One region of the Streptomyces sp. NPDC028711 genome, then DNA from elsewhere that is predicted to be linked to it. Evidence: predicted binding sites of a transcription regulator. Region 1 holds the regulator's gene; the other holds the start of a gene.

The links. The regulator HspR, encoded in region 1, represses chaperone genes until heat shock. The targets are predictions, from matches to a motif close to TTGAGNNNNNNNNNCTCAA.
Region 2: the regulator HspR is predicted to act here: its motif matches at 1,438-1,456, upstream of lon (endopeptidase La).

Annotation. Positions count from the first base shown of each region.
Region 1 covers NZ_JBVHUJ010000014.1:37,151-46,881, forward strand. Annotated here, with positions in the region: gene ACZ4VK_RS32915 ((Fe-S)-binding protein) at 1-1,475, opposite strand, end outside; gene ACZ4VK_RS32920 (sugar transferase) at 1,583-2,071, opposite strand; gene dnaK (molecular chaperone DnaK) at 2,327-4,168, shown strand; gene grpE (nucleotide exchange factor GrpE) at 4,165-4,827, shown strand; gene dnaJ (molecular chaperone DnaJ) at 4,921-6,096, shown strand; gene ACZ4VK_RS32940 (heat shock protein transcriptional repressor HspR) at 6,100-6,543, shown strand; gene ACZ4VK_RS32945 (hypothetical protein) at 6,600-7,076, opposite strand; gene ACZ4VK_RS32950 (helix-turn-helix transcriptional regulator) at 7,073-8,194, opposite strand; gene ACZ4VK_RS32955 (hypothetical protein) at 8,302-8,562, shown strand; gene ACZ4VK_RS32960 ((2Fe-2S)-binding protein) at 8,559-8,879, shown strand; gene ACZ4VK_RS32965 (pyridoxamine 5'-phosphate oxidase family protein) at 9,003-9,407, opposite strand; gene clpB (ATP-dependent chaperone ClpB) at 9,530-9,731, shown strand, end outside.
Region 2 covers NZ_JBVHUJ010000013.1:154,870-164,600, forward strand. Annotated here, with positions in the region: gene ACZ4VK_RS32105 (hypothetical protein) at 1-563, opposite strand, end outside; gene ACZ4VK_RS32110 (GNAT family N-acetyltransferase) at 709-1,347, opposite strand; gene lon (endopeptidase La) at 1,479-3,890, shown strand; gene ACZ4VK_RS32120 (DUF4240 domain-containing protein) at 4,003-4,731, shown strand; gene ACZ4VK_RS32125 (lytic polysaccharide monooxygenase auxiliary activity family 9 protein) at 4,728-5,600, opposite strand; gene ACZ4VK_RS32130 (lysozyme) at 5,794-6,621, opposite strand; gene ACZ4VK_RS32135 (MarR family winged helix-turn-helix transcriptional regulator) at 6,850-7,332, shown strand; gene ACZ4VK_RS32140 (hypothetical protein) at 7,395-8,186, opposite strand; gene ACZ4VK_RS32145 (sensor histidine kinase) at 8,558-9,731, shown strand, end outside.

The DNA.
Region 1 (9,731 bases):
GCCCGGTCCTCCAGGGCGCCGGCGCAGCCGACCCAGTAGAGGTAGTCGAACTCGGAGAGGTCCTCCGCGTCCTTGCCGATGATCGGGACGTCGAAGTCGACCTCCTTGGTCCACTCGACGCGCTGCTTCTTCGCCAGGCCCCAGGGGTTGCCCTTCTTCTCCAGGTTCTTGAGCATCGTGCCCGCCTCGGACGGGAACGCGGACTCGATCATCACCTGGTAGCGGCGCATGTCGACGATGTGGTCGATGTGCTCGATGTCGACCGGGCACTGCTCGACGCAGGCGCCGCAGGTGGTGCAGGACCACAGGACGTCGGGGTCGATGACGCCGTTCTCCTCGGCGGTGCCGATGAGGGGGCGCTCGGCCTCGGCGAGGGCCGACGCGGGGACGTCCTTGAGCTGCTCGGGCGTGGCCTTCTCGTTGCCCTCCATGTCCTTGCCGCCGCCCGCGAGGAGGTACGGCGCCTTGGCGTGCGCGTGGTCGCGCAGCGACATGATGAGGAGCTTGGGGGAGAGGGGCTTGCCGGTGTTCCAGGCGGGGCACTGCGACTGGCAGCGGCCGCACTCGGTGCAGGTGGAGAAGTCGAGGATGCCCTTCCAGGAGAACTGCTCGACCTGGGAGACACCGAAGACGGCGTCCTCGGCCGGGTCCTCCCAGTCGATCTCCTTGCCGCCGGTGCTCATCGGCTGGAGCGCGCCGAGGGCGGTGGAGCCGTCGGCGTTGCGCTTGAACCAGATGTTCGGGAAGCCGAGGAAGCGGTGCCAGGCGACGCCCATGTTGGTGTTGAGCGAGACCGTGATCATCCAGGTGAAGGAGGTGACGATCTTGAGCGCGGCGAAGAAGTACGTGAGGTACTGGATCGTGCTCAGGCTCAGGCCGTCGAGCAGCGCGATCAGCGGGTACGAGGCGAAGAAGCCCGGCTCCCAGCTCGTCACGTGGTGCTGGACGCCTTCGAGGGCGCGCAGCGTCATGATGCAGACGCCGACGATCAGGATGACCGCTTCGACGAAGTAGGCCTGGCCCGTCTTGGAGCCGGTGAAGCGGGACTTGCGGCCCGCCCGGGTCGGCCTGCTGAGCTGCCGGATCACGATGAGGGTGACGATGCCGAGGACCGTCATCAGGCCGAGGAACTCGGTGAAGATCTCGTACGGCAGCCAGTCGCCGATGATCGGGATCAGCCAGTCGGCCTGGAAGAGCTGGCCGAAGGCGTTCACGATCGTCAGGAGCAGCGAGAAGAAGCCCACCGCCACGAACCAGTGCGCGAAGCCGACGATGCCCCAGCGGTTCATGCGCGTGTGGCCGAGGAACTCCTTGACCAGCGTGATGGTGCGCTGCTTGGGGTCACCGGTGCGCGTGCCGGCGGGCACCGGCTGACCGAGCCGCACGAAGCGGTAGATCTGCACGGTGGCGCGGCCGAACAGCGCGACGGCCACCACCGTGATGACGATCGACACGATGATCGCGGCGAGTTGCATGAAGGGCTCCTCGGGCGGGCCTACTAAGCGGTAACTTATCGAGTTCCTGCTGAGATTACCCGGTCACGGCGCCGCGCTGTAGCGGCGCTCGCGGTGATATGTGTCGCTCAGGCAAACCTTGCCGCGCGACGCCTGCGTACTGCTGGAAGCGTACGCGCCAGGATCCTCAGATCCATCCCCAGCCAGTGGTGGTCCACATAGTGGAGGTCGAGCAGCTCGCGCTCCTCCCACGGGAGGTCCGAGCGGCCGCTGATCTGCCACGGGCCGGTGAGTCCCGGCCGTACGGAGAGCCGGCGGCGCCCCTCGCCCGCGCACTCGCGGTGGGACGGGCTCAGCGGGCACGGTCCGACCAGCGACATCTGGCCGACGACGACGTGCAGCAGGAGCGGCAGGGCGGCCAGCGGGCTCCTCGTGCGGAAGGTCAGCATCGTGAAGGGCCGCCCCCCGAGACCGGCCACCGTGCGGCGGCGCAGGACCCCGCGCCCCGGGGGCGCCGAGCCGAGGGCGACCGAGAGGGCCACGGCGGCGAGCACCGGGGAGAGCGCCGCCAGGAGGGCGAGCCCGCCCAGGACGTCGAACGTGCGCTTGGCCGTCATTCCCCCACACCCTTCCGAGTGGCGACCGAGAATCATGGGATATTCGTGGGATATGCCTGCTTTGCCCGTTGAGGGGCATGCGGACTCTCTCACCCGCACCCTGTCCGGTCCGGGATCGACGCGCTCCCGCGCCGCGGCTGAGCGGGGCGCCGGATGAAGAGTTGAGTCGACTCCACTCAGGTCTGTTGACTCGCCGACGGGTGTCATGCATCCTTGAGTGAGTTCCACTCAAGTACGTCAGCTGGAGGAATCGAAATGGCACGTGCGGTCGGCATCGACCTGGGCACGACTAACTCCGTCGTCAGCGTTCTGGAAGGCGGCGAGCCCACCGTCATCACCAACGCCGAGGGCGCCAGGACCACGCCGTCCGTCGTCGCCTTCGCGAAGAACGGCGAGGTGCTCGTCGGCGAGGTGGCGAAGCGTCAGGCCGTCACCAACGTCGACAGGACCATCCGGTCGGTCAAGCGCCACATGGGCACCGACTGGAAGATCGAGATCGACGGCAAGAACTTCAACCCGCAGCAGATGAGCGCCTTCATCCTGCAGAAGCTGAAGCGCGACGCCGAGGCGTACCTGGGTGAGAAGGTCGTCGACGCGGTCATCACCGTCCCGGCGTACTTCAACGACTCCGAGCGTCAGGCGACCAAGGAGGCCGGTGAGATCGCGGGCCTCAACGTCCTGCGCATCGTCAACGAGCCGACCGCCGCCGCCCTCGCGTACGGCCTCGACAAGGACGACCAGACGATCCTCGTCTTCGACCTCGGTGGCGGCACCTTCGACGTGTCCCTCCTGGAGATCGGCGACGGCGTCGTCGAGGTGAAGGCCACCAACGGTGACAACCACCTCGGTGGTGACGACTGGGACCAGCGCGTCGTCGACTACCTGGTGACGCAGTTCCAGAACGGCCACGGCGTGGACCTGGCCAAGGACAAGATGGCTCTCCAGCGTCTCCGCGAGGCCGCGGAGAAGGCGAAGATCGAGCTGTCGTCCTCGACCGAGACGTCGATCAACCTGCCCTACATCACGGCTTCCGCCGAGGGCCCGCTGCACCTGGACGAGAAGCTCACGCGCGCCCAGTTCCAGCAGCTGACCTCGGACCTGCTCGACCGCTGCAAGGTGCCGTTCCACAACGTCATCAAGGACGCGGGCATCAACCTCTCCGAGATCGACCACGTCGTTCTCGTCGGTGGTTCGACCCGCATGCCGGCCGTCGCCGAGCTCGTCAAGGAGCTGACCGGCGGTCAGGACGCCAACAAGGGCGTCAACCCGGACGAGGTCGTCGCCATCGGCGCCGCGCTCCAGGCCGGTGTCCTCAAGGGTGAGGTCAAGGACGTCCTGCTCCTCGACGTGACCCCGCTGTCCCTCGGCATCGAGACCAAGGGCGGCATCATGACCAAGCTCATCGAGCGCAACACCACGATCCCGACCAAGCGGTCCGAGATCTTCACGACGGCCGAGGACAACCAGCCGTCCGTGCAGATCCAGGTCTACCAGGGCGAGCGCGAGATCGCGGCGTACAACAAGAAGCTCGGCATGTTCGAGCTGACCGGTCTGCCGCCGGCCCCGCGCGGGGTCCCGCAGATCGAGGTCGCCTTCGACATCGACGCCAACGGCATCATGCACGTGACCGCGAAGGACCTGGGCACGGGCAAGGAGCAGAAGATGACCGTCACCGGCGGCTCCTCGCTGCCGAAGGACGAGGTCGACCGGATGCGCCAGGAGGCCGAGCAGTACGCGGACGAGGACCACCGTCGCCGCGAGGCCGCCGAGTCCCGCAACCAGGGCGAGCAGCTCGTCTACCAGACGGAGAAGTTCCTCAAGGACAACGAGGACAAGGTCCCCGGTGACGTCAAGACCGAGGTCGAGGCGGCGCTCTCCGAGCTGAAGGAGAAGCTCAAGGGCGAGGACACCGCGGAGATCCGCACCGCCACCGAGAAGGTCGCGGCCGTCTCCCAGAAGCTCGGCCAGGCGCTGTACGCCGACGCCCAGGGCGCCCAGGCCGCCGGCGGCGATGCCGGTCAGGCCCAGGCGCAGGACGACGACGTCGTCGACGCCGAGATCATCGACGACGAGCCCAAGAAGGGTGGCCAGGCGTGACCGAGGAGACCCCGGGCTTCGAGGAGAAGCCCGACGTCCCCTCCGGCGCCACCCCTGACGACGCCGCCGAGGCCGTCGAGTCCTCCGCCACGGAGGACACGACGGCCCCGGCCGGGGACGAAAGCAGCCAGAAGTCGGCCGGTACCGCGGGCCTCACCGCCCAGCTGGACCAGGTCCGTTCCGCGCTCGACGAGCGCACCGCGGACCTCCAGCGGCTCCAGGCCGAATACCAGAACTACCGCCGCCGCGTGGAGCGGGACCGGGTCACGGTCAAGGAGATCGCCGTCGCGAGCCTCCTGTCCGAGCTCCTCCCCGTGCTCGACGACGTCGGCAGGGCCCGGGACCACGGCGAGCTCGTGGGCGGGTTCAAGTCGGTGGCCGAATCGCTGGAGACCGTCGTCGCCAAGCTGGGTCTGCAGCAGTTCGGCAAGGAGGGCGAGCCCTTCGACCCGACGATCCACGAGGCCCTGATGCACTCGTACGCGCCGGACGTCACCGAGACGACCTGCGTGGCGATCCTGCAGCCCGGGTATCGAATCGGCGAGCGGACCATCCGGCCCGCCCGCGTGGCCGTCGCCGAGCCCCAGCCGGGCGCGGCTCCGGCCAAGGAGGACGGCACGTCGGCCGACGAGGAGAGCGGTGCCCCCGACGAGGGGTGACGCGCCGATCGTCGGAGCAGGGGTGACCGCCGGAGCTCCGGCGGTCACCGGAGCAGTGACGAACACCGGAGCAGTCCGGAAGGAGGGACGTCGATGAGCACGAAGGACTTCGTCGAGAAGGACTACTACAAGGTCCTCGGCGTCCCCAAGGACGCCACCGACGCCGAGATCAAGAAGGCGTACCGGAAGCTCGCCCGCGAGAACCACCCGGACGCCAACAAGGGCGACAGCAAGGCGGAAGCCCGCTTCAAGGAGATCTCCGAGGCGAACGACATCCTCGGCGACCCGAAGAAGCGCAAGGAGTACGACGAGGCCCGCGCCCTCTTCGGGAACGGCGGCTTCCGGGCAGGCCCCGGCGCCGGCTCGTTCAACTTCGACCTGGGCGACCTCTTCGGCGGCGCGCAGGGCGGCCCCGGCGGAGCCGGCGGCTTCGGCGGCGGCGGGATCGGGGACGTCTTCGGCGGCCTGTTCAACCGCGGGGCGGGCGGCGGCGCGCGGACCCAGCCGCGCCGCGGTCAGGACATCGAGTCCGAGGTGACGCTCAGCTTCACCGAGGCCATCGAGGGCGCGACCGTACCGCTGCGGATGTCGAGCCAGCAGCCGTGCACGGCGTGCTCGGGCACCGGCGACAAGAACGGCACGCCCCGGGTGTGCCCGACCTGTGTCGGCACCGGGCAGGTCTCGCGCGGCAGCGGCGGCGGATTCTCGCTCACCGACCCGTGCGTGGACTGCAAGGGCCGAGGTCTGATCGCGGAGAACCCCTGCGAGGTCTGCAAGGGCAGCGGCCGGGCCAAGTCCTCCCGCACCATGCAGGTCCGCATCCCGGCGGGCGTGAGCGACAACCAGAAGATCCGGCTGCGAGGCAAGGGAGCGCCGGGCGAGCGCGGCGGGCAGAACGGCGACCTGTACGTCGTCGTGCACGTCGACACCCACCCGGTCTTCGGCCGCAAGGACGACAACCTCACCGTCACGGTGCCGGTCTCCTTCACGGAGGCGGCGCTCGGCGGCGAGATCAGGGTGCCGACCCTCGGCGGCCCCGCGGTCACCCTCAAGCTGCCCGCGGGCACCCCGAACGGCCGGACCATGCGCGCCCGGGGCAAGGGCGCGGTCCGCAAGGACGGCACCCGCGGCGACCTCCTCGTCACGATCGAGGTCGCGGTGCCGAAGGAGCTGGACGACAAGGCACGTGAGGCCCTGGAGACCTACCGCGAGGCGACCGCCTCCGAGGACCCCCGGGCGGAGCTGTTCCAGGCCGCGAAGGGAGCGTGACCCGTGGACGGGCGCCGACGCAATCCGTACGAACTGACCGACGAGTCGCCGGTGTACGTCATCTCGGTGGCGGCCCAGCTCTCGGGTCTGCACCCGCAGACCCTGCGGCAGTACGACCGTCTCGGTCTGGTCTCCCCGGACCGCACGGCGGGCCGGGGGCGCCGCTACTCGGCCCGTGACATCGAGCTGCTCCGTCAGGTGCAGCAGCTGTCGCAGGACGAGGGCATCAACCTGGCCGGGATCAAGCGCATCATCGAGCTGGAGAACCAGGTCGCGGCGCTGCAGAGCCGGATCGCCGAGCTGTCGGCGGCGGTCGACGGCGCGGCGGCGGCGATGCGGCAGCGCGAGGCCCAGGTCCACGCCTCGTACCGGCGTGATCTGGTGCCGTACCAGGACGTGCAGCAGGCGAGCGCGCTTGTGGTGTGGCGCCCGAAGCGCGGCGAGTAGCCGTCCGGGACGTGCGTGAGGCCCTCTCCACTCCGGTGGAGGGGGCCTCACGCGTGTCAGGGGATCAGCTCGGAGACGATGTCGCCGACCGTCTCGTACCAGGGGGCCGCGCCCGTCCCGAAGGCCGCGGCCAGGGCGTTGCCGAGGGCGATGTCGCGGGGGGTCGCTCCGGGTTCCCAGGTGTCGATGACCCGCCCGTCGCCCGAGCAGAGCAGGGTGCCGATCCGCCGCCCGTTCCGGGTGAGCCGGCTCTGGTCGTGGTCGCAGGGCACAAGCCGGTAGCGGGCGCCGCCGGTGCGTACGTCGACGCGGTAGGAGCGCCGCAGGAGCCGTCCGCGCGCGGCCCTGAGCCCGGCCGGCTCCCCGTCCACGGTGAGCGCCAGCAGGGCGGCCTTGCGGGTGCCGATGGGGGTGTGGGCGTCGGGGCGGGTCCCCGGGGCCCGTACGAGTTCCACGGTGGGCAGCTCGTGCCCGGAGACCCGGAGGGTCCCTGCGGGCCCGTCGAGGTCGATCTGTACGTACACGGTGGTCATTCGTCCCGTTCGAGTCCGGTCGGGTGGGTCGTCGGCCGGCTGTCGCCTTCGAGGCCGGTCGGGTGCGGGGCCGGCCGGGTGTCGCCTTCCAGGCCGGTCGGGTGGGGCGCGGGCCGGGTGTCGCCTTCGAGGATGCCGGAGCGGGCGATGAGGTAGCCGAGCTGGGCGCGGCTGCCGCTGCCGAGGGCGGCGGCGAGTTTGGCGATGTGGGCGCGGCAGGTGCGGACGTTCATGCCGAGGCGGCGGGCGATGGCCTCGTCGACGTGGCCCTCGACGAGGAGTTTGGCGATGGAGCGCTGGACGCCGCCCACGCCGTCCACGGACGGGCTGTAGGGGATCTCCTCCTCCCAGGGCACGCCGTGCAGCCAGAACTGGTCGAAGACGCCGACGAGGTACTGGACGAGGCCTTCGTGGCGCAGTTCGAGGGCGACCTGGCGGTCGCTGCGCGCGGGCACGAAGGCGACCTTGCGGTCGACGATGATCAGCCGGTCGACGATCTCCTCGAGGGTGCGCAGTTCGAGCCCGTAGGGGGCGACCCGTTCCACGTAGGCGAGGGTGGCGGGGTGGTGCCGGGCGGTGTGCTGGTAGAGCGTGCGCATCCGGACCCCGCGGTCGAGCAGCGGTTCCATGCGGCGCAGGGCGGCTTCGAGGGTCTCGGGTCTGCGGCCGCTGCCGGGCTGGATGGTGAGGAGTTCCTCGGTGCACTCGTTGATGACGCGGTCGAGCGTGGCGTTGATGACGCTGAGGCCTTCGAGGACGGTGATGGCCTGGGTGCCGGAACGATCCTGCGTGTGGAGGGCCATGAACGGCTCGAAAGCGTCGGCGAGTGCGATGGCGTGCTGCCGGCGGGCCTGTATCTCCTGCTCGATGGGGTGCACGAGCTGGCTGAGGGCGATCGTGGGCGGCACGGGACGCAGCCACTGGCTGTCGTCCGGGTCGGGGTGCAGGAGGGAGAGTTCCCTCAGGCAAGGGGCGTCTTCGGTGGCGGAGCGGGCTATGCGTCCGGTGCGGAGAGCGTTCGCATACAGCTCTTTGCCCACGTCGCATAGTTCACCGTGACTGTGCTTATGACCGGACTCGTCGCATTCTCGCCTCATTTGCACCCCCCTCAGGGTCATGAATTACAGGAACATGATGCCCGGCTTGGCTGGTGAAAGGGGGCGTGCGTGAGCCATCGTCTTACTCGCGGGGGGGAGGTAGTGATCAAAAGAGGTGGAGATCGGCCATGACCAGGATGGTTCGTGCACTTAGCGCCATAGCCGTTGCGGCGGCTGCTCTCGGCGCACTCGCCGTAGGCGAGCCCTCGTGGGAGAGCACCCCGGCGCATTCCGTGGCGGGTCCGGGCGAGCCCTCGTGGGAGAGCGCCCCGGCGCACTCCGTACTGGCGGGACCGGGTGAGCCCTCGTGGGAGAGCGCACCCACGGACGTGCTCGCCGCCCCCTACGAGCCGTCCTGGGAGATCGCTCCCAAGGGCGCGGGCGCGTGACCGTGCCGCCGGACGACCCCAGGTTCCGCCGGGAGATGGCTTCGGCCTACCGCTCCGGATGGCACTTCGTCGACCTGTCCACGGCCATCCCCCACCGTGGCGACTCGCTGAAGGTCACCCTCTTCGGAGAGCCGATCGTCGTGGCACGGGAGCAGGACGAGGACGTCCGCGCCTACCGCTGCCTGCGTCGCCCCCGCGGCGCCCCACAGCCCATCCGCTGTGCCATCCGGTACGGCATGATCTTCGTCAATCTCGACCAGCGGGACCACCAGCTGATCGAACCCGAGACCATCACCGCCACCCCCCGCAGTGCCTGAGCGGTTCCCCCGTCGTTGTAGATCGCTCAGGTACTTCCCCCACACAGCGGCGCCATCGCGGACCTGAAACGCGATGGCGCCGCTGTGCTGCGTCCGCCCTCTTCTTCCAGGCGCGGCTTCTTCTCAGGCGCGGCCCATCGCCCGGGTGAGGGCGATCTCGATGACGACCCGGTCCGGGTTCGGGCTCGGCGTGCGTCCGTAGCGCTCGGCGTAGCGGGCGACGGCGTCCGCGACGGCCTCCTCCTCCGTACGGATGCGGGCGACGCCCTCCAGGGTGGCCCAGCGCCCCTTGTCGACCTGGCAGACCGCGACCCGCGCGCCGTCCGCGCCCGCCGCCAGGACGTTGGCGACCTTCCGGCTGTGCTTGTTGGTGATCACGCGCGCGTACCCCTGCTCGGGGTCGTACGTGACGCCGACCGCCACGACGTGCGGGGTGCCGTCCGGGCGCGGGGTGGTCAGGGTGCACATGTGGTACTCGCGCCAGAAGCTCAGGTACGAGTCGGAGGGGTTCCTGGGGTCTGTGGCCATGCCTGGAAACTACCCGGGGCGGAGGCCCCTCCGGCACCTTGAGCCGTACCGACTCAACTTTGTGTACTCTGGACACGTCATAAAGGGAGAGGACCCACGACGTTCGAGGAGGAGCACCGCACGTGGACGCCGAACTGACCAACCGGAGCCGGGACGCGATCAACGCGGCGAGCAGCCGCGCCGTGTCCGAGGGGCACGCGGACCTGACCCCCGCCCACCTTCTGCTGGCGCTGCTCACGGGTCAGGACAACGAGAACATCACCGACCTGCTCGCCGCCGTCGACGCGGACCAGGCGGTCGTCCGCGCCGCAGCGGAGCGGCTGA
Region 2 (9,731 bases), on a different contig from region 1:
GGCGGGCGCTCGCCGTCGGCCACGACGACGAGCCGGTGGCGGTGGGTGACGGAGTACTGGAAGCCGTCGGGGACCGGGGCGCCGGTCGGACGCGCCGGCACGCGCGCGTAGGCGGGGTCTTCGAGTGCCGCCCGCAGCTCGGCGGTCTCGGCGGGGGTCATCCGGCCGGTGCGGGGCGGCTTGGTGCCGGAGCGGCTGGTCCAGGTGCCGTCGTAGCGGACGACGAGCTGGTTGCGGACGCCGGCGAGACCGCCGCTGACGACCACCTCGACGAGGACCTCGTGCCCGCGCGGCTCCTCGGAGGGCGTGGCCGAACCGGCGGGGGAGGTGGGCGCGGGTGGGGCGGTGGACGGGCCGGTCGGCTCCTGCGTGGACGTCGGCGTCGCCGGGGAAGGGGGCGTGGCCGAGGTGGCGGGTCCGGGCGGGGCGCTCACGCCCGATGCCGGGCCGCCCGGCGCGGGCGCGGTCTCCGGTCCGCAGCCGCTCGCGCCGACGGCACCGGCGGTCAGGGCCGCCGCCAGCAGCAGGGCCCCGGGCCTTGTCTTCCGTACGCCTCGCACCATGGTCCGAGCATGCCCCTTCGTGTGCTCCCCGCGCAGTCGGACGGCCGGACGCGGAACGGTCCGCGGTCGGCTCCGCGCCGGACGGCGAGCGGTCCGGCGGTCGGCTCTCGCGCAGCCGGAGGCCCGGAAGCGCCCGGCGCGGCCGTCAGCCCTCCGTCCGGACGATGCCGGTGAGCGGCCCCCGGTGGCGCCAGCCGAGCGAGTCGTACAGCGCGAGGCCGTCCGTGGTCGCGGCGAGCACTCCGGTCCCGGCGCCCGCCTGGGCGGCGGCCGCCTCCAGGGTGCGCATGACGTTGGCGCCGAGGCCGCGCCGCCGGTGCGCGGGGTCGGTCTCGATCTGGTCGGCGACGGCGGTCGAGCCCGTCGGGGCGATCTGGCCGCGCGCGGCGAGCGTGCCGTCGGGGGCGAGGACGCGGACCCGGATGACGCCGTCCTTGACCTCGGTGGTCCTGGCGTACCCCTCGGGCGGTGCGGGCCGGGCGCCGGGGTCCAGCGGCTTGACCATCATGAATCCCGGGTCGTCGGGGACGGTCCACCCGTCGGGGACCCATGGTGCGACGTCCTCGGGTTCCGCCATGACCTTGAGCCAGCTGTACGGGGCGGTGAGCCGGCCGCAGAGCGCGCCGACGGAGGCCGCGTCGGGGGCGGGCAGGACGTGCCGTACGACGTGTCGGGGGAGGCCGACGTCGATCCGGTACCCCCAGGGCTCGGTGACGGCGGCAGGGGTCCCCCGGGAGACCGTCCAGCCCGCGACCCAGGCAGAAGTAATAGATGAAATATCCATGGAGGCATTACATCTCCGAAGGTGACCAGCCGGGGAGGGTGATCGCTCAGAGCGAACGCGCTCCCGGGAACATTCACCGGCTCACATGCATTGAGTCCACATAACTCAACTTGACTGCCGAAGGGGAGATCATGGCTTCTGCGTCCACGCCGTCCGTGCCGCTCACACTGCCCGTACTGCCGCTCGACGACGAGGTCGTGCTGCCCGGAATGGTGGTGCCCCTCGACCTCTCCGACAACGACGTACGGGCCGCCGTCGAGGCCGCCCAGGCCGCCGCGCGGTCCGGCACCGGCAAGCCCAGGGTCCTGCTCGTCCCCCGCGTCGACGGCACCTACGCCGCGACCGGCGTCCTCGGCACCGTCGAGCAGGTCGGCCGCCTCTCCGACGGCGACCCCGGCGCGCTGATCCGCGCCCTCGGCCGCGTCCGCATCGGCGCCGGTACGACCGGCCCCGGCGCGGCCCTGTGGGTCGAGGGCAGCACCGTCGAGGAGACCCTGCCCGACCCGCTGCCCGGTCAGGTCACCGACCTGGTCAAGGAGTACAAGGCCCTGGCCACCAGCTGGCTCAAGAAGCGCGGCGCCTGGCAGGTCGTCGACCGCGTCCAGCAGATCGACGGCGTCGGCGCCCTCGCCGACAACTCCGGCTACTCGCCCTTCCTCACCGTCGAGCAGAAGGTCGCGCTCCTGGAGACCGCCGACCCGGTCGCCCGCCTCAAGCTGGCCACCGCCCAGCTCCGCGAGCACCTCGCCGAGCAGGACGTCGCCGAGACCATCGCCAAGGACGTCCAGGAGGGCGTCGACAAGCAGCAGCGCGAGTTCCTGCTCCGCCGCCAGCTCGAAGCCGTCCGCAAGGAGCTCCGCGACCTCAACGGCGAGGCCGAGGGCGACGAGTCCGACGACTACCGCGCCCGCGTGGAGGCCGCCGACCTGCCCGAGAAGGTCAGGGAGGCAGCCCTCAAGGAGGTCGAGAAGCTGGAGCGGTCCAGCGACCAGTCCCCCGAGGGCTCCTGGATCCGCACCTGGCTGGACACCGTCCTCGAACTCCCCTGGAACGAGCGGACCGAGGACCGGTACGACATCCGCGGCGCCCGCGCCGTCCTCGACGCCGAGCACGCGGGCCTCGACGACGTGAAGGAACGCATCACCGAGTACCTCGCCGTCCGCAAGCGGCGCTCCGAGCGTGGCCTCGGCGTGGTCGGCGGCCGCCGCGGCGGAGCCGTCCTCGCCCTCGTCGGCCCGCCCGGCGTCGGCAAGACCTCCCTCGGCGAGTCCGTCGCCCACGCGATGGGACGCGAGTTCGTCCGCGTCGCCCTCGGCGGCGTACGGGACGAGGCGGAGATCCGCGGCCACCGCAGGACCTATGTCGGCGCCCTGCCCGGCCGTATCGTCCGCGCCATCAAGGAGGCCGGCTCCATGAACCCGGTCGTCCTCCTCGACGAGATCGACAAGGTCGGCTCCGACTTCCGCGGCGACCCCGCTGCGGCCCTCCTCGAAGTCCTCGACCCGGCGCAGAACCACACCTTCCGCGACCACTACCTGGAGGTCGAACTCGACCTCTCCGACGTCGTCTTCCTCGCCACGGCCAACGTCCTCGAAGCCATCCCCGAGGCCCTTCTCGACCGCATGGAGCTGGTCAGGCTCGACGGCTACACCGAGGACGAGAAGGTCGTCATCGCCCGCGACCACCTGCTGCCCCGGCAGCTGGAGCGGGCCGGTCTCGAGCCCGGCGAGGTCGCCCTGGAGGAGGCGAGCCTGCGCAAGCTGGCCGGCGAGTACACCCGGGAGGCAGGCGTCCGCACCCTGGAGCGCGCCCTCTCCCGGCTGCTCCGCAAGGTCGCGGCCCAGCACGAACTCGGGGACCGTGAGCTGCCGTTCACGGTCACCCCTGACGACCTGCGGGAGCTGATCGGACGGCCGCACCACGTGCCGGAGTCGGCCCAGGACCCGGCGGAGCGCCGCACCGCGGTGCCGGGTGTCGCCACCGGGCTCGCCGTGACCGGAGCGGGCGGTGACGTCCTCTTCGTCGAGGCCTCCCTCGCCGACCCGGAGACCGGTGCCGCCGGGCTGACCCTCACGGGCCAGCTGGGCGACGTGATGAAGGAGTCGGCGCAGATCGCGCTCTCCTTCCTCCGCTCGCACGGCGCGGAACTGGAGCTGCCCGTCACCGGTCTGAAGGACCGGGGCGTGCACATCCACTTCCCGGCGGGCGCGGTCCCCAAGGACGGGCCGAGCGCGGGCATCACCATGACGACCGCCCTGGCCTCCCTCCTGAGCGGGCGCCTGGTCCGCACGGACGTGGCCATGACCGGCGAGGTCTCCCTCACCGGCCGGGTCCTCCCGATCGGCGGAGTGAAGCAGAAGCTGCTCGCCGCGCACCGGGCGGGCATCACGACCGTCGTGATCCCCAAGCGGAACGAGGCCGACCTGGACGACGTCCCGGCGGAGATCCTGGAGAAGCTGGAGGTCCACCCGGTGACCGACGTCCGGCAGGTCCTGGAGATCGCCCTCGCACCGGCGAAGGTTGCGGTGGGGGTGGCCGCGTGACGCCCTGACGGCAGGGGCGCGGCGCGTCCACCGGAGCGGGGTGTCCCTTCATGGGGCACCCCGCTCCGGTGCGCGTATCCGGATGTCACCGGAGGCTGTCATGCTCGTACGCATGAACGACGACGCCTTCTGGGCCCTCATCGACGAGTTGAGCCGCCGACCCGGCGACCGGGAGGAGCGGCAGGAGTGGCTGCGCGAGGAGCTGACGCGGCGGCCGGTCTCCGAGGCCGTGCACTTCCAGGTGCGCCTCGAGGAGGCGTGCGGGCGGGCCGACACGCGCGGGTTGTGGCGGGCGGCGAACCGGATCGAGAGCGGCGCCTGCACCGATGACGGCTTCCACTACTTCACGCTCTGGCTGGTGGGACAGGGGCGGAAGGTGTACGAGTCGGTCCTCGCCGACCCGGACGCGCTGGCCGACGTTCCGGAGGTACGCGCCCTCGTGGGGCGGCACAGGGACGAGTGGGACGACGACGAGTGGCTGGAGTGGGAGGAGCTCGACTACGTGGCCCAGGACGCGTACGACGAGCTGACCGGCCAGGAGGACGACGACGGCGAGGAGTTCCTCGACGCGGTCGAGGAGGCTGCCGAGGAGCTCGCCGAGCTGTCGGGCGGGACGTCGGGCGGACTGCCGGACGGCCGGCCGGAGGACATGTCGGACGAGTTCCCCGAGGACTTCCCGGGCGACTCCTCCGGACGCTTCCCCGGCGAGTTCTCAGGGGACTTCGCCGGGGAGTTCACCCGGGCACGGGAAGAGGGCGGCGACCCCCGGGGGGCTCGCGCGGAGGGGGTGGCGCTTCCCCGGCTCACCGCCCTCTTCCCGCCCGGTCCCTCCGGCTCCTAGGAGCCCGAGGAGCTGCGGCGGCGGCCGAGGAGCAGGCTGCCCGCCCCGAAGGCGGCGAGGGCGCCCGCGCCCGCGAGGGCCGGGGGGAGCGGCGAGGACGGGGTGGCGGCGGCCTCGGCGGAGAGGGCCGGCGCCCGCTCGTCGCCGCCGTGGCCCGCGTGGCTCACGGTGGACAGCTCCGCGCCCGCCGCGATCTTCGCCTCGGTCGGCGCCTGGGCCCGCTGCGCCGCCGTGCCGCCGAAGGTGACGTCCGAGCAGCTGTAGAAGGCCTCGGGGCTGTCGTTGCGCTGCCACACCTTGTAGACGATGTGGCGGCCGGTACGGGCGGGCAGGTTGCCCGTGAAGCCGTAGAAGCCGTTCGTGGCCGTGCGGGTGGTGTCGTACACGGCGACGGGGGTCGCGTCGAGGTCCGACCACTTCAGGGGATGGGTCGGGTCGAAGCCCGGCTTGGTGATGTAGACGGTCATCCGGCCGGAGTGGGCGGCCGTCACCCGGACCTTGAAGTCGAAGGAGCCCGCGCTGACCGCCGTGGCCGGCCAGTCGGTGCGGGCCCAGTCCAGGGCCCGGTACTTCTCGCGGTTCGCCGAGCAGAGCTTGCCGTCGGGGATGAGGGACTGGTGCTGCCCGGCGGCGTTCGCGATGTTGACCTCGTTCCAGTCGTAGAGCGGCTGGGTGCCGGAGTCGGCGACGAGGTCCTTGCACACCTGCGACCTGGGCGTCTCGGGGCCCTCCGCGTAACAGGCGGCCACCCGGCTGACGGGGTTGAAGACGGCTCCGTGGGCGCTCGCGGTGGTGGGCGTGAGGGTGACGAACGCGGCTGCGGCGGACAGCGCGGCGACGCCGGTGACGGTACGGCGGGAGGACGGCATGCGGGGGCTCTCTCTCGTGCGTGGGGGAGGACGGGACGAGCAACGCGCGCTGAGGGCACGGGAGTTCGGTTCCGTGCGATCGTCGAAGAGACTCGCATTGGTCCATACCAATAGGCAAGAGGGGGAGCGGAAAAGCCGGAGCGGCCCCCGGGGTGCCGCACACCCGGAGGCCGCCGTGGAGGGGCGGGGGACGTCAGCCGTTGGCGAGCGCCTGCACGCGCGACAGGTCGCCGTTGAAGTGGTTGTGGTCGCCGACCGTCGGCCCGGACGAGGTGTACTGCCACATCGTGTAGTACAGCCAGCCGGCCGGGAGTTCGCCCACCGTGGAGGCGTACCGCGCGACCCACAGCGGATTGGTCGACCCGAAGCCGGAGTAGTTGCCGGTGCACTGGGTCCACCAGCTGGTCGCCGTGTAGATGACGGCGTCCCGGCCGGTCCGGTACTTGTAGCGGTTCACGAAGTCGCGGATCCAGGCCACCATCCCGGCCTGGGTCTTGCCGTAGCAGGTCGCCCCGTACGGGTTCCACTCGATGTCGAGCACGCCCGGCAGGGTCCTGCCGTCCTTCGACCACCCGCCGCCGTTGTTGACGAAGTAGTCGGCCTGGGCGGCGCCGGTCGTCGTGTCCGGGGTGGCGAAGTGGTACGAGCCGCGGATCATGCCGACGTTGTACGAGCCGTTGTACTGCTGGGCGAAGTAGGTGTTCTTGTAGTAGGTGCCCTCCGTCGCCTTGACGTAGGCCCACTTGACGCCGCTGTTCCACAGGGTGGACCAGGCGACGTTCCCCTGGTGGCTGGAGACGTCCACGCCTTCCGTCTGGGTGGCGAGGGTCGTCGCGTCGCCGACGGGCTTCGCGCCCTTGCCGTCGTGCGCGATCACGCCCATGCCCATGTACGCGGAGCCGCGCACGGGCTTGCCGCCCGGGTCCTGGGCGGCACCGGCGGGGCCGGCGAGGGGCAGGAGGAGGGCCAGGGCCGCGAGCGCGGCGCCGGCGAGGGTCGTTCCGGATCTGTGCACACGCATGCGTGCCTCCGAAAGGCTCGGTGGGTGAGCGATGCCATGCCCTGGTGTGGACATGTCATGAGGACGCTACGCACGTAGACCCGGGTGGCGGAAGAGGGCCTGGATGCCGCCGTTGGTCTACGCCTGCGAAATACTGAAGGAGCTGCGGCGATGGCCGGGGCCGGAAGAAACTTTCAGCGGCCCGAAAGCTGCCGGAGGGTCACCGGAGAACGCGTGGGAGGTGCTGACGTGCACGGAAGCGGTACGGGAAGTGACGGCGGGGTCGCACCGCCCGGCGCCGTCGACCCCGAGTTCCTCGCGCTCGAACGTGAGCTGGCCGTGTTCCTGCGGCGGGCCCGGGCGCAGTCCGGTGAGATGGCGCGCGAGGTGCACCCCGAACTGGAGCCCGCCGCCTACGGTCTGTTCGTGCGGCTCGACGACACCGGCCCCCAGCGGGCCACCGAGCTCGCCGCGTACTTCGGGGTCGGCAAGGCCACCATGAGCCGCCAGCTCCGCGCCCTGGAGGACCTCGGGCTCGTCGCCCGCGACCCCGACCCCGCCGACGGCCGCGCCTCGCTCGTCCGGCTCACCGAGGAGGGCCGCCGGCGGTTCCGGCGCGTACGCGACGCCCGGCGCGAGCGGTACGTCCGCAAGCTCACGGACTGGGACCGCGCCGAGGTCGCCGAACTCGCCCGGCTCCTGAACCACTTCAACGTCCGGTTCGAGGGCTGAACGGCTGCCGCTGACCCGCCGACCGCTCAGCCGTCCGGTCGGAGAGCTGACCCGTCGGCCGCTCAGGCGCCGGGCAGCTCCACGAACGCGGCCGTCGCGTCGTCGTGACGTTTCCAGCGGCGCACCCCGCCCGCCCGCCCGTCCGCCGTCTCCAGGGCCCGTACCCGGTGGAGCAGACCGAGCGGCCCCTCCTTGCGCAGGACGCCGAAGCAGTCCGTCCAGTCGCCCTCGCCGAACAGATCCACCCAGCGACTCGCCCCGTCCGTGAGCGCGGCCAGGGCCCGCACCTCCGCGCGCGGACTCGTCCCGGTCACCGCCCGCTCCGCGACCGCCGGATCCGCCGCCGCGGTGAAGAAGCCGCCCTCCCGGTTCCGCAGCCGGTCCGTCGCCGCCAGGGAACGCAGGACCTCGTCCGGCACCCGGTCGAGCCGGTCGTCGAGCACGGCCCGTACCGTCCCGTCCGGGGACTCCAGGAGCAGGGCGGAGTCGGAGAGTACGAGGTGTTCGACCGAGGTCTCGTTCCAGCGGGCGAGCACCACGGTCGACTGTGGCGTACGCACGTGAGAAAGGTCACAGGTGTCGCGGTGGGTGTCCGCGGTGCGCCGGATTGCCAGCGACAGGATCCCGGACAGGGGCATGTCCGGCCGGGAAGCGGACAGTTCGGTCAAAGCCCCGCCCAGTCGCGCGGTGAACCACGGGACCGTGTGCACGCAACCGTCATCCCCGACGGGTGGGGTGACGCCGTCGAGGAGGACGAGGGTTCCGCCGCGGCCCGAGGCGGGAAGGGCGGCGGCGACCCAGTCCTCGTTGGGGCGTTCGGGGCTGCCGGGGAGGGAGGCGACGTCGCTGCGCATGACGACCAGTGTGCCCGGCCCGGCGCGCTCCTTCACGAGACCTGCAAATGACCGGAAATGGCCTGTACCAAGCCGGTGAAGGCCGCGCGAGAGGCGGAACGGGCACCTCCGCGGAGCTGCGGGCGGGCATCCTGCCAAAGCCCGCGCGGAAGATCCAACCGGGGGCCCTTCGGAGCCCCCGGGGCCCGTCCGGAGAAGTTGTTCGCCAACTCAGGAGTGTTGTTCACTCGTTCGGGTGGCGGAGCGGCCGATGCGCGCCTCCTTCCCAGAAGCGCTGGAATGGTCGGAAGCCGTACCAGGGGTGGGGGCGCTCCATGTGACCGGCCGTCATCTCTGCTTTGTGGGCGGACGAGTCAAGAATGCGAGCACCGGTGCAGATGAAGCGGCCTCGGAGCAAGAACGGCGCGCGGAGCCAGACCCCCGGTGTGACGACGACCCCGGACGGCGGCGCCGCCGCGGCGCCCACCGGCGACGCCACCGCCCCAGGCGCGACCCCGGCCGTGACCACCCCGGCCGGCGCCCCCGCCGGCCGCCCCAAGCGCGTCCGCAACCGTCTGGTCGCCGGCGTCGCCCTCGTCGGCGTCACGGTCCTCGCCGCCGGAGCTCCCGCGATCCTCGCCGCCTCCACCGAGCTCACCGCCTCCCAGCGCCTGGTCACCCTCGCCGAACTCGACCGGCAGGCCGTCACCCTGGCCCACTCCCTCGCCGACGAGCGCGACGAGGTCGTCGCCTACATCGCCGCGGGCCGTGACGCCCAGAGCGGCGACGCCGAGGACAAGCGCCAGGTCACCAGCGTCCGGTCCACCCGGGTCGACCGGCAGATCGACGAGATCCGGCCCGCCGCCTCCGCCGAGCTCCGCCGCGACCTCGCCGGTGTCCCCTCCGTCCGCCGCGCGGCCCTCACCGGCAAGGGCACGGCCCTGGAGGCCCACCGGGCGTACTCGGAGATCATCGGCAAACTCCAGGCCCTCGCCGACGAACTCGCCGACAAGGCCCCGGCCCGCGCCTCCGACGCCGCGCTCACCGGGGCGACCCGCGCCCCCGCCGCCCTCGGCCGCGCCGTCGAACAGGCCTCCGCCACCCGCGGCCTGCTTCTCGCCGCGCTCTCCGTACCGCAGCCCGAGCCCACCGGGGACGTCCACTACGACCCCGAGACCGGCACCTACGTCCCCGACGTCCCCGAGGGCACCGCCGAGGCCGAGCGGGCCCGTGACGTCCTCACCGCCGCCGCCCAGCAGGCCCGGGTCCGCGAACTCGCCGCCCTCGGCGACTTCGACCAGGCCGCCGGCTCCACCGCCCGCGACTCCCTCGCCGCCACCGTCACCGGGCCCGACGTCAAGAGCGCCGAGCGCTCGCTCGCCTCCCTCACCGACCAGCCCCGGCTGACGGAGACCGAGCGCGAGACCGACCGGGCCGGCCTGGAGGCCGCGCTCTCCGCCCGTATCGAGCAGATGCGGGGCGTCGAGTCCGCCCTCGCCACCGAACGGGTCGAACGGCTCGGCGCGCTCCGCGACGACGACGTCACCGCCCTCGAACTGCGCATCG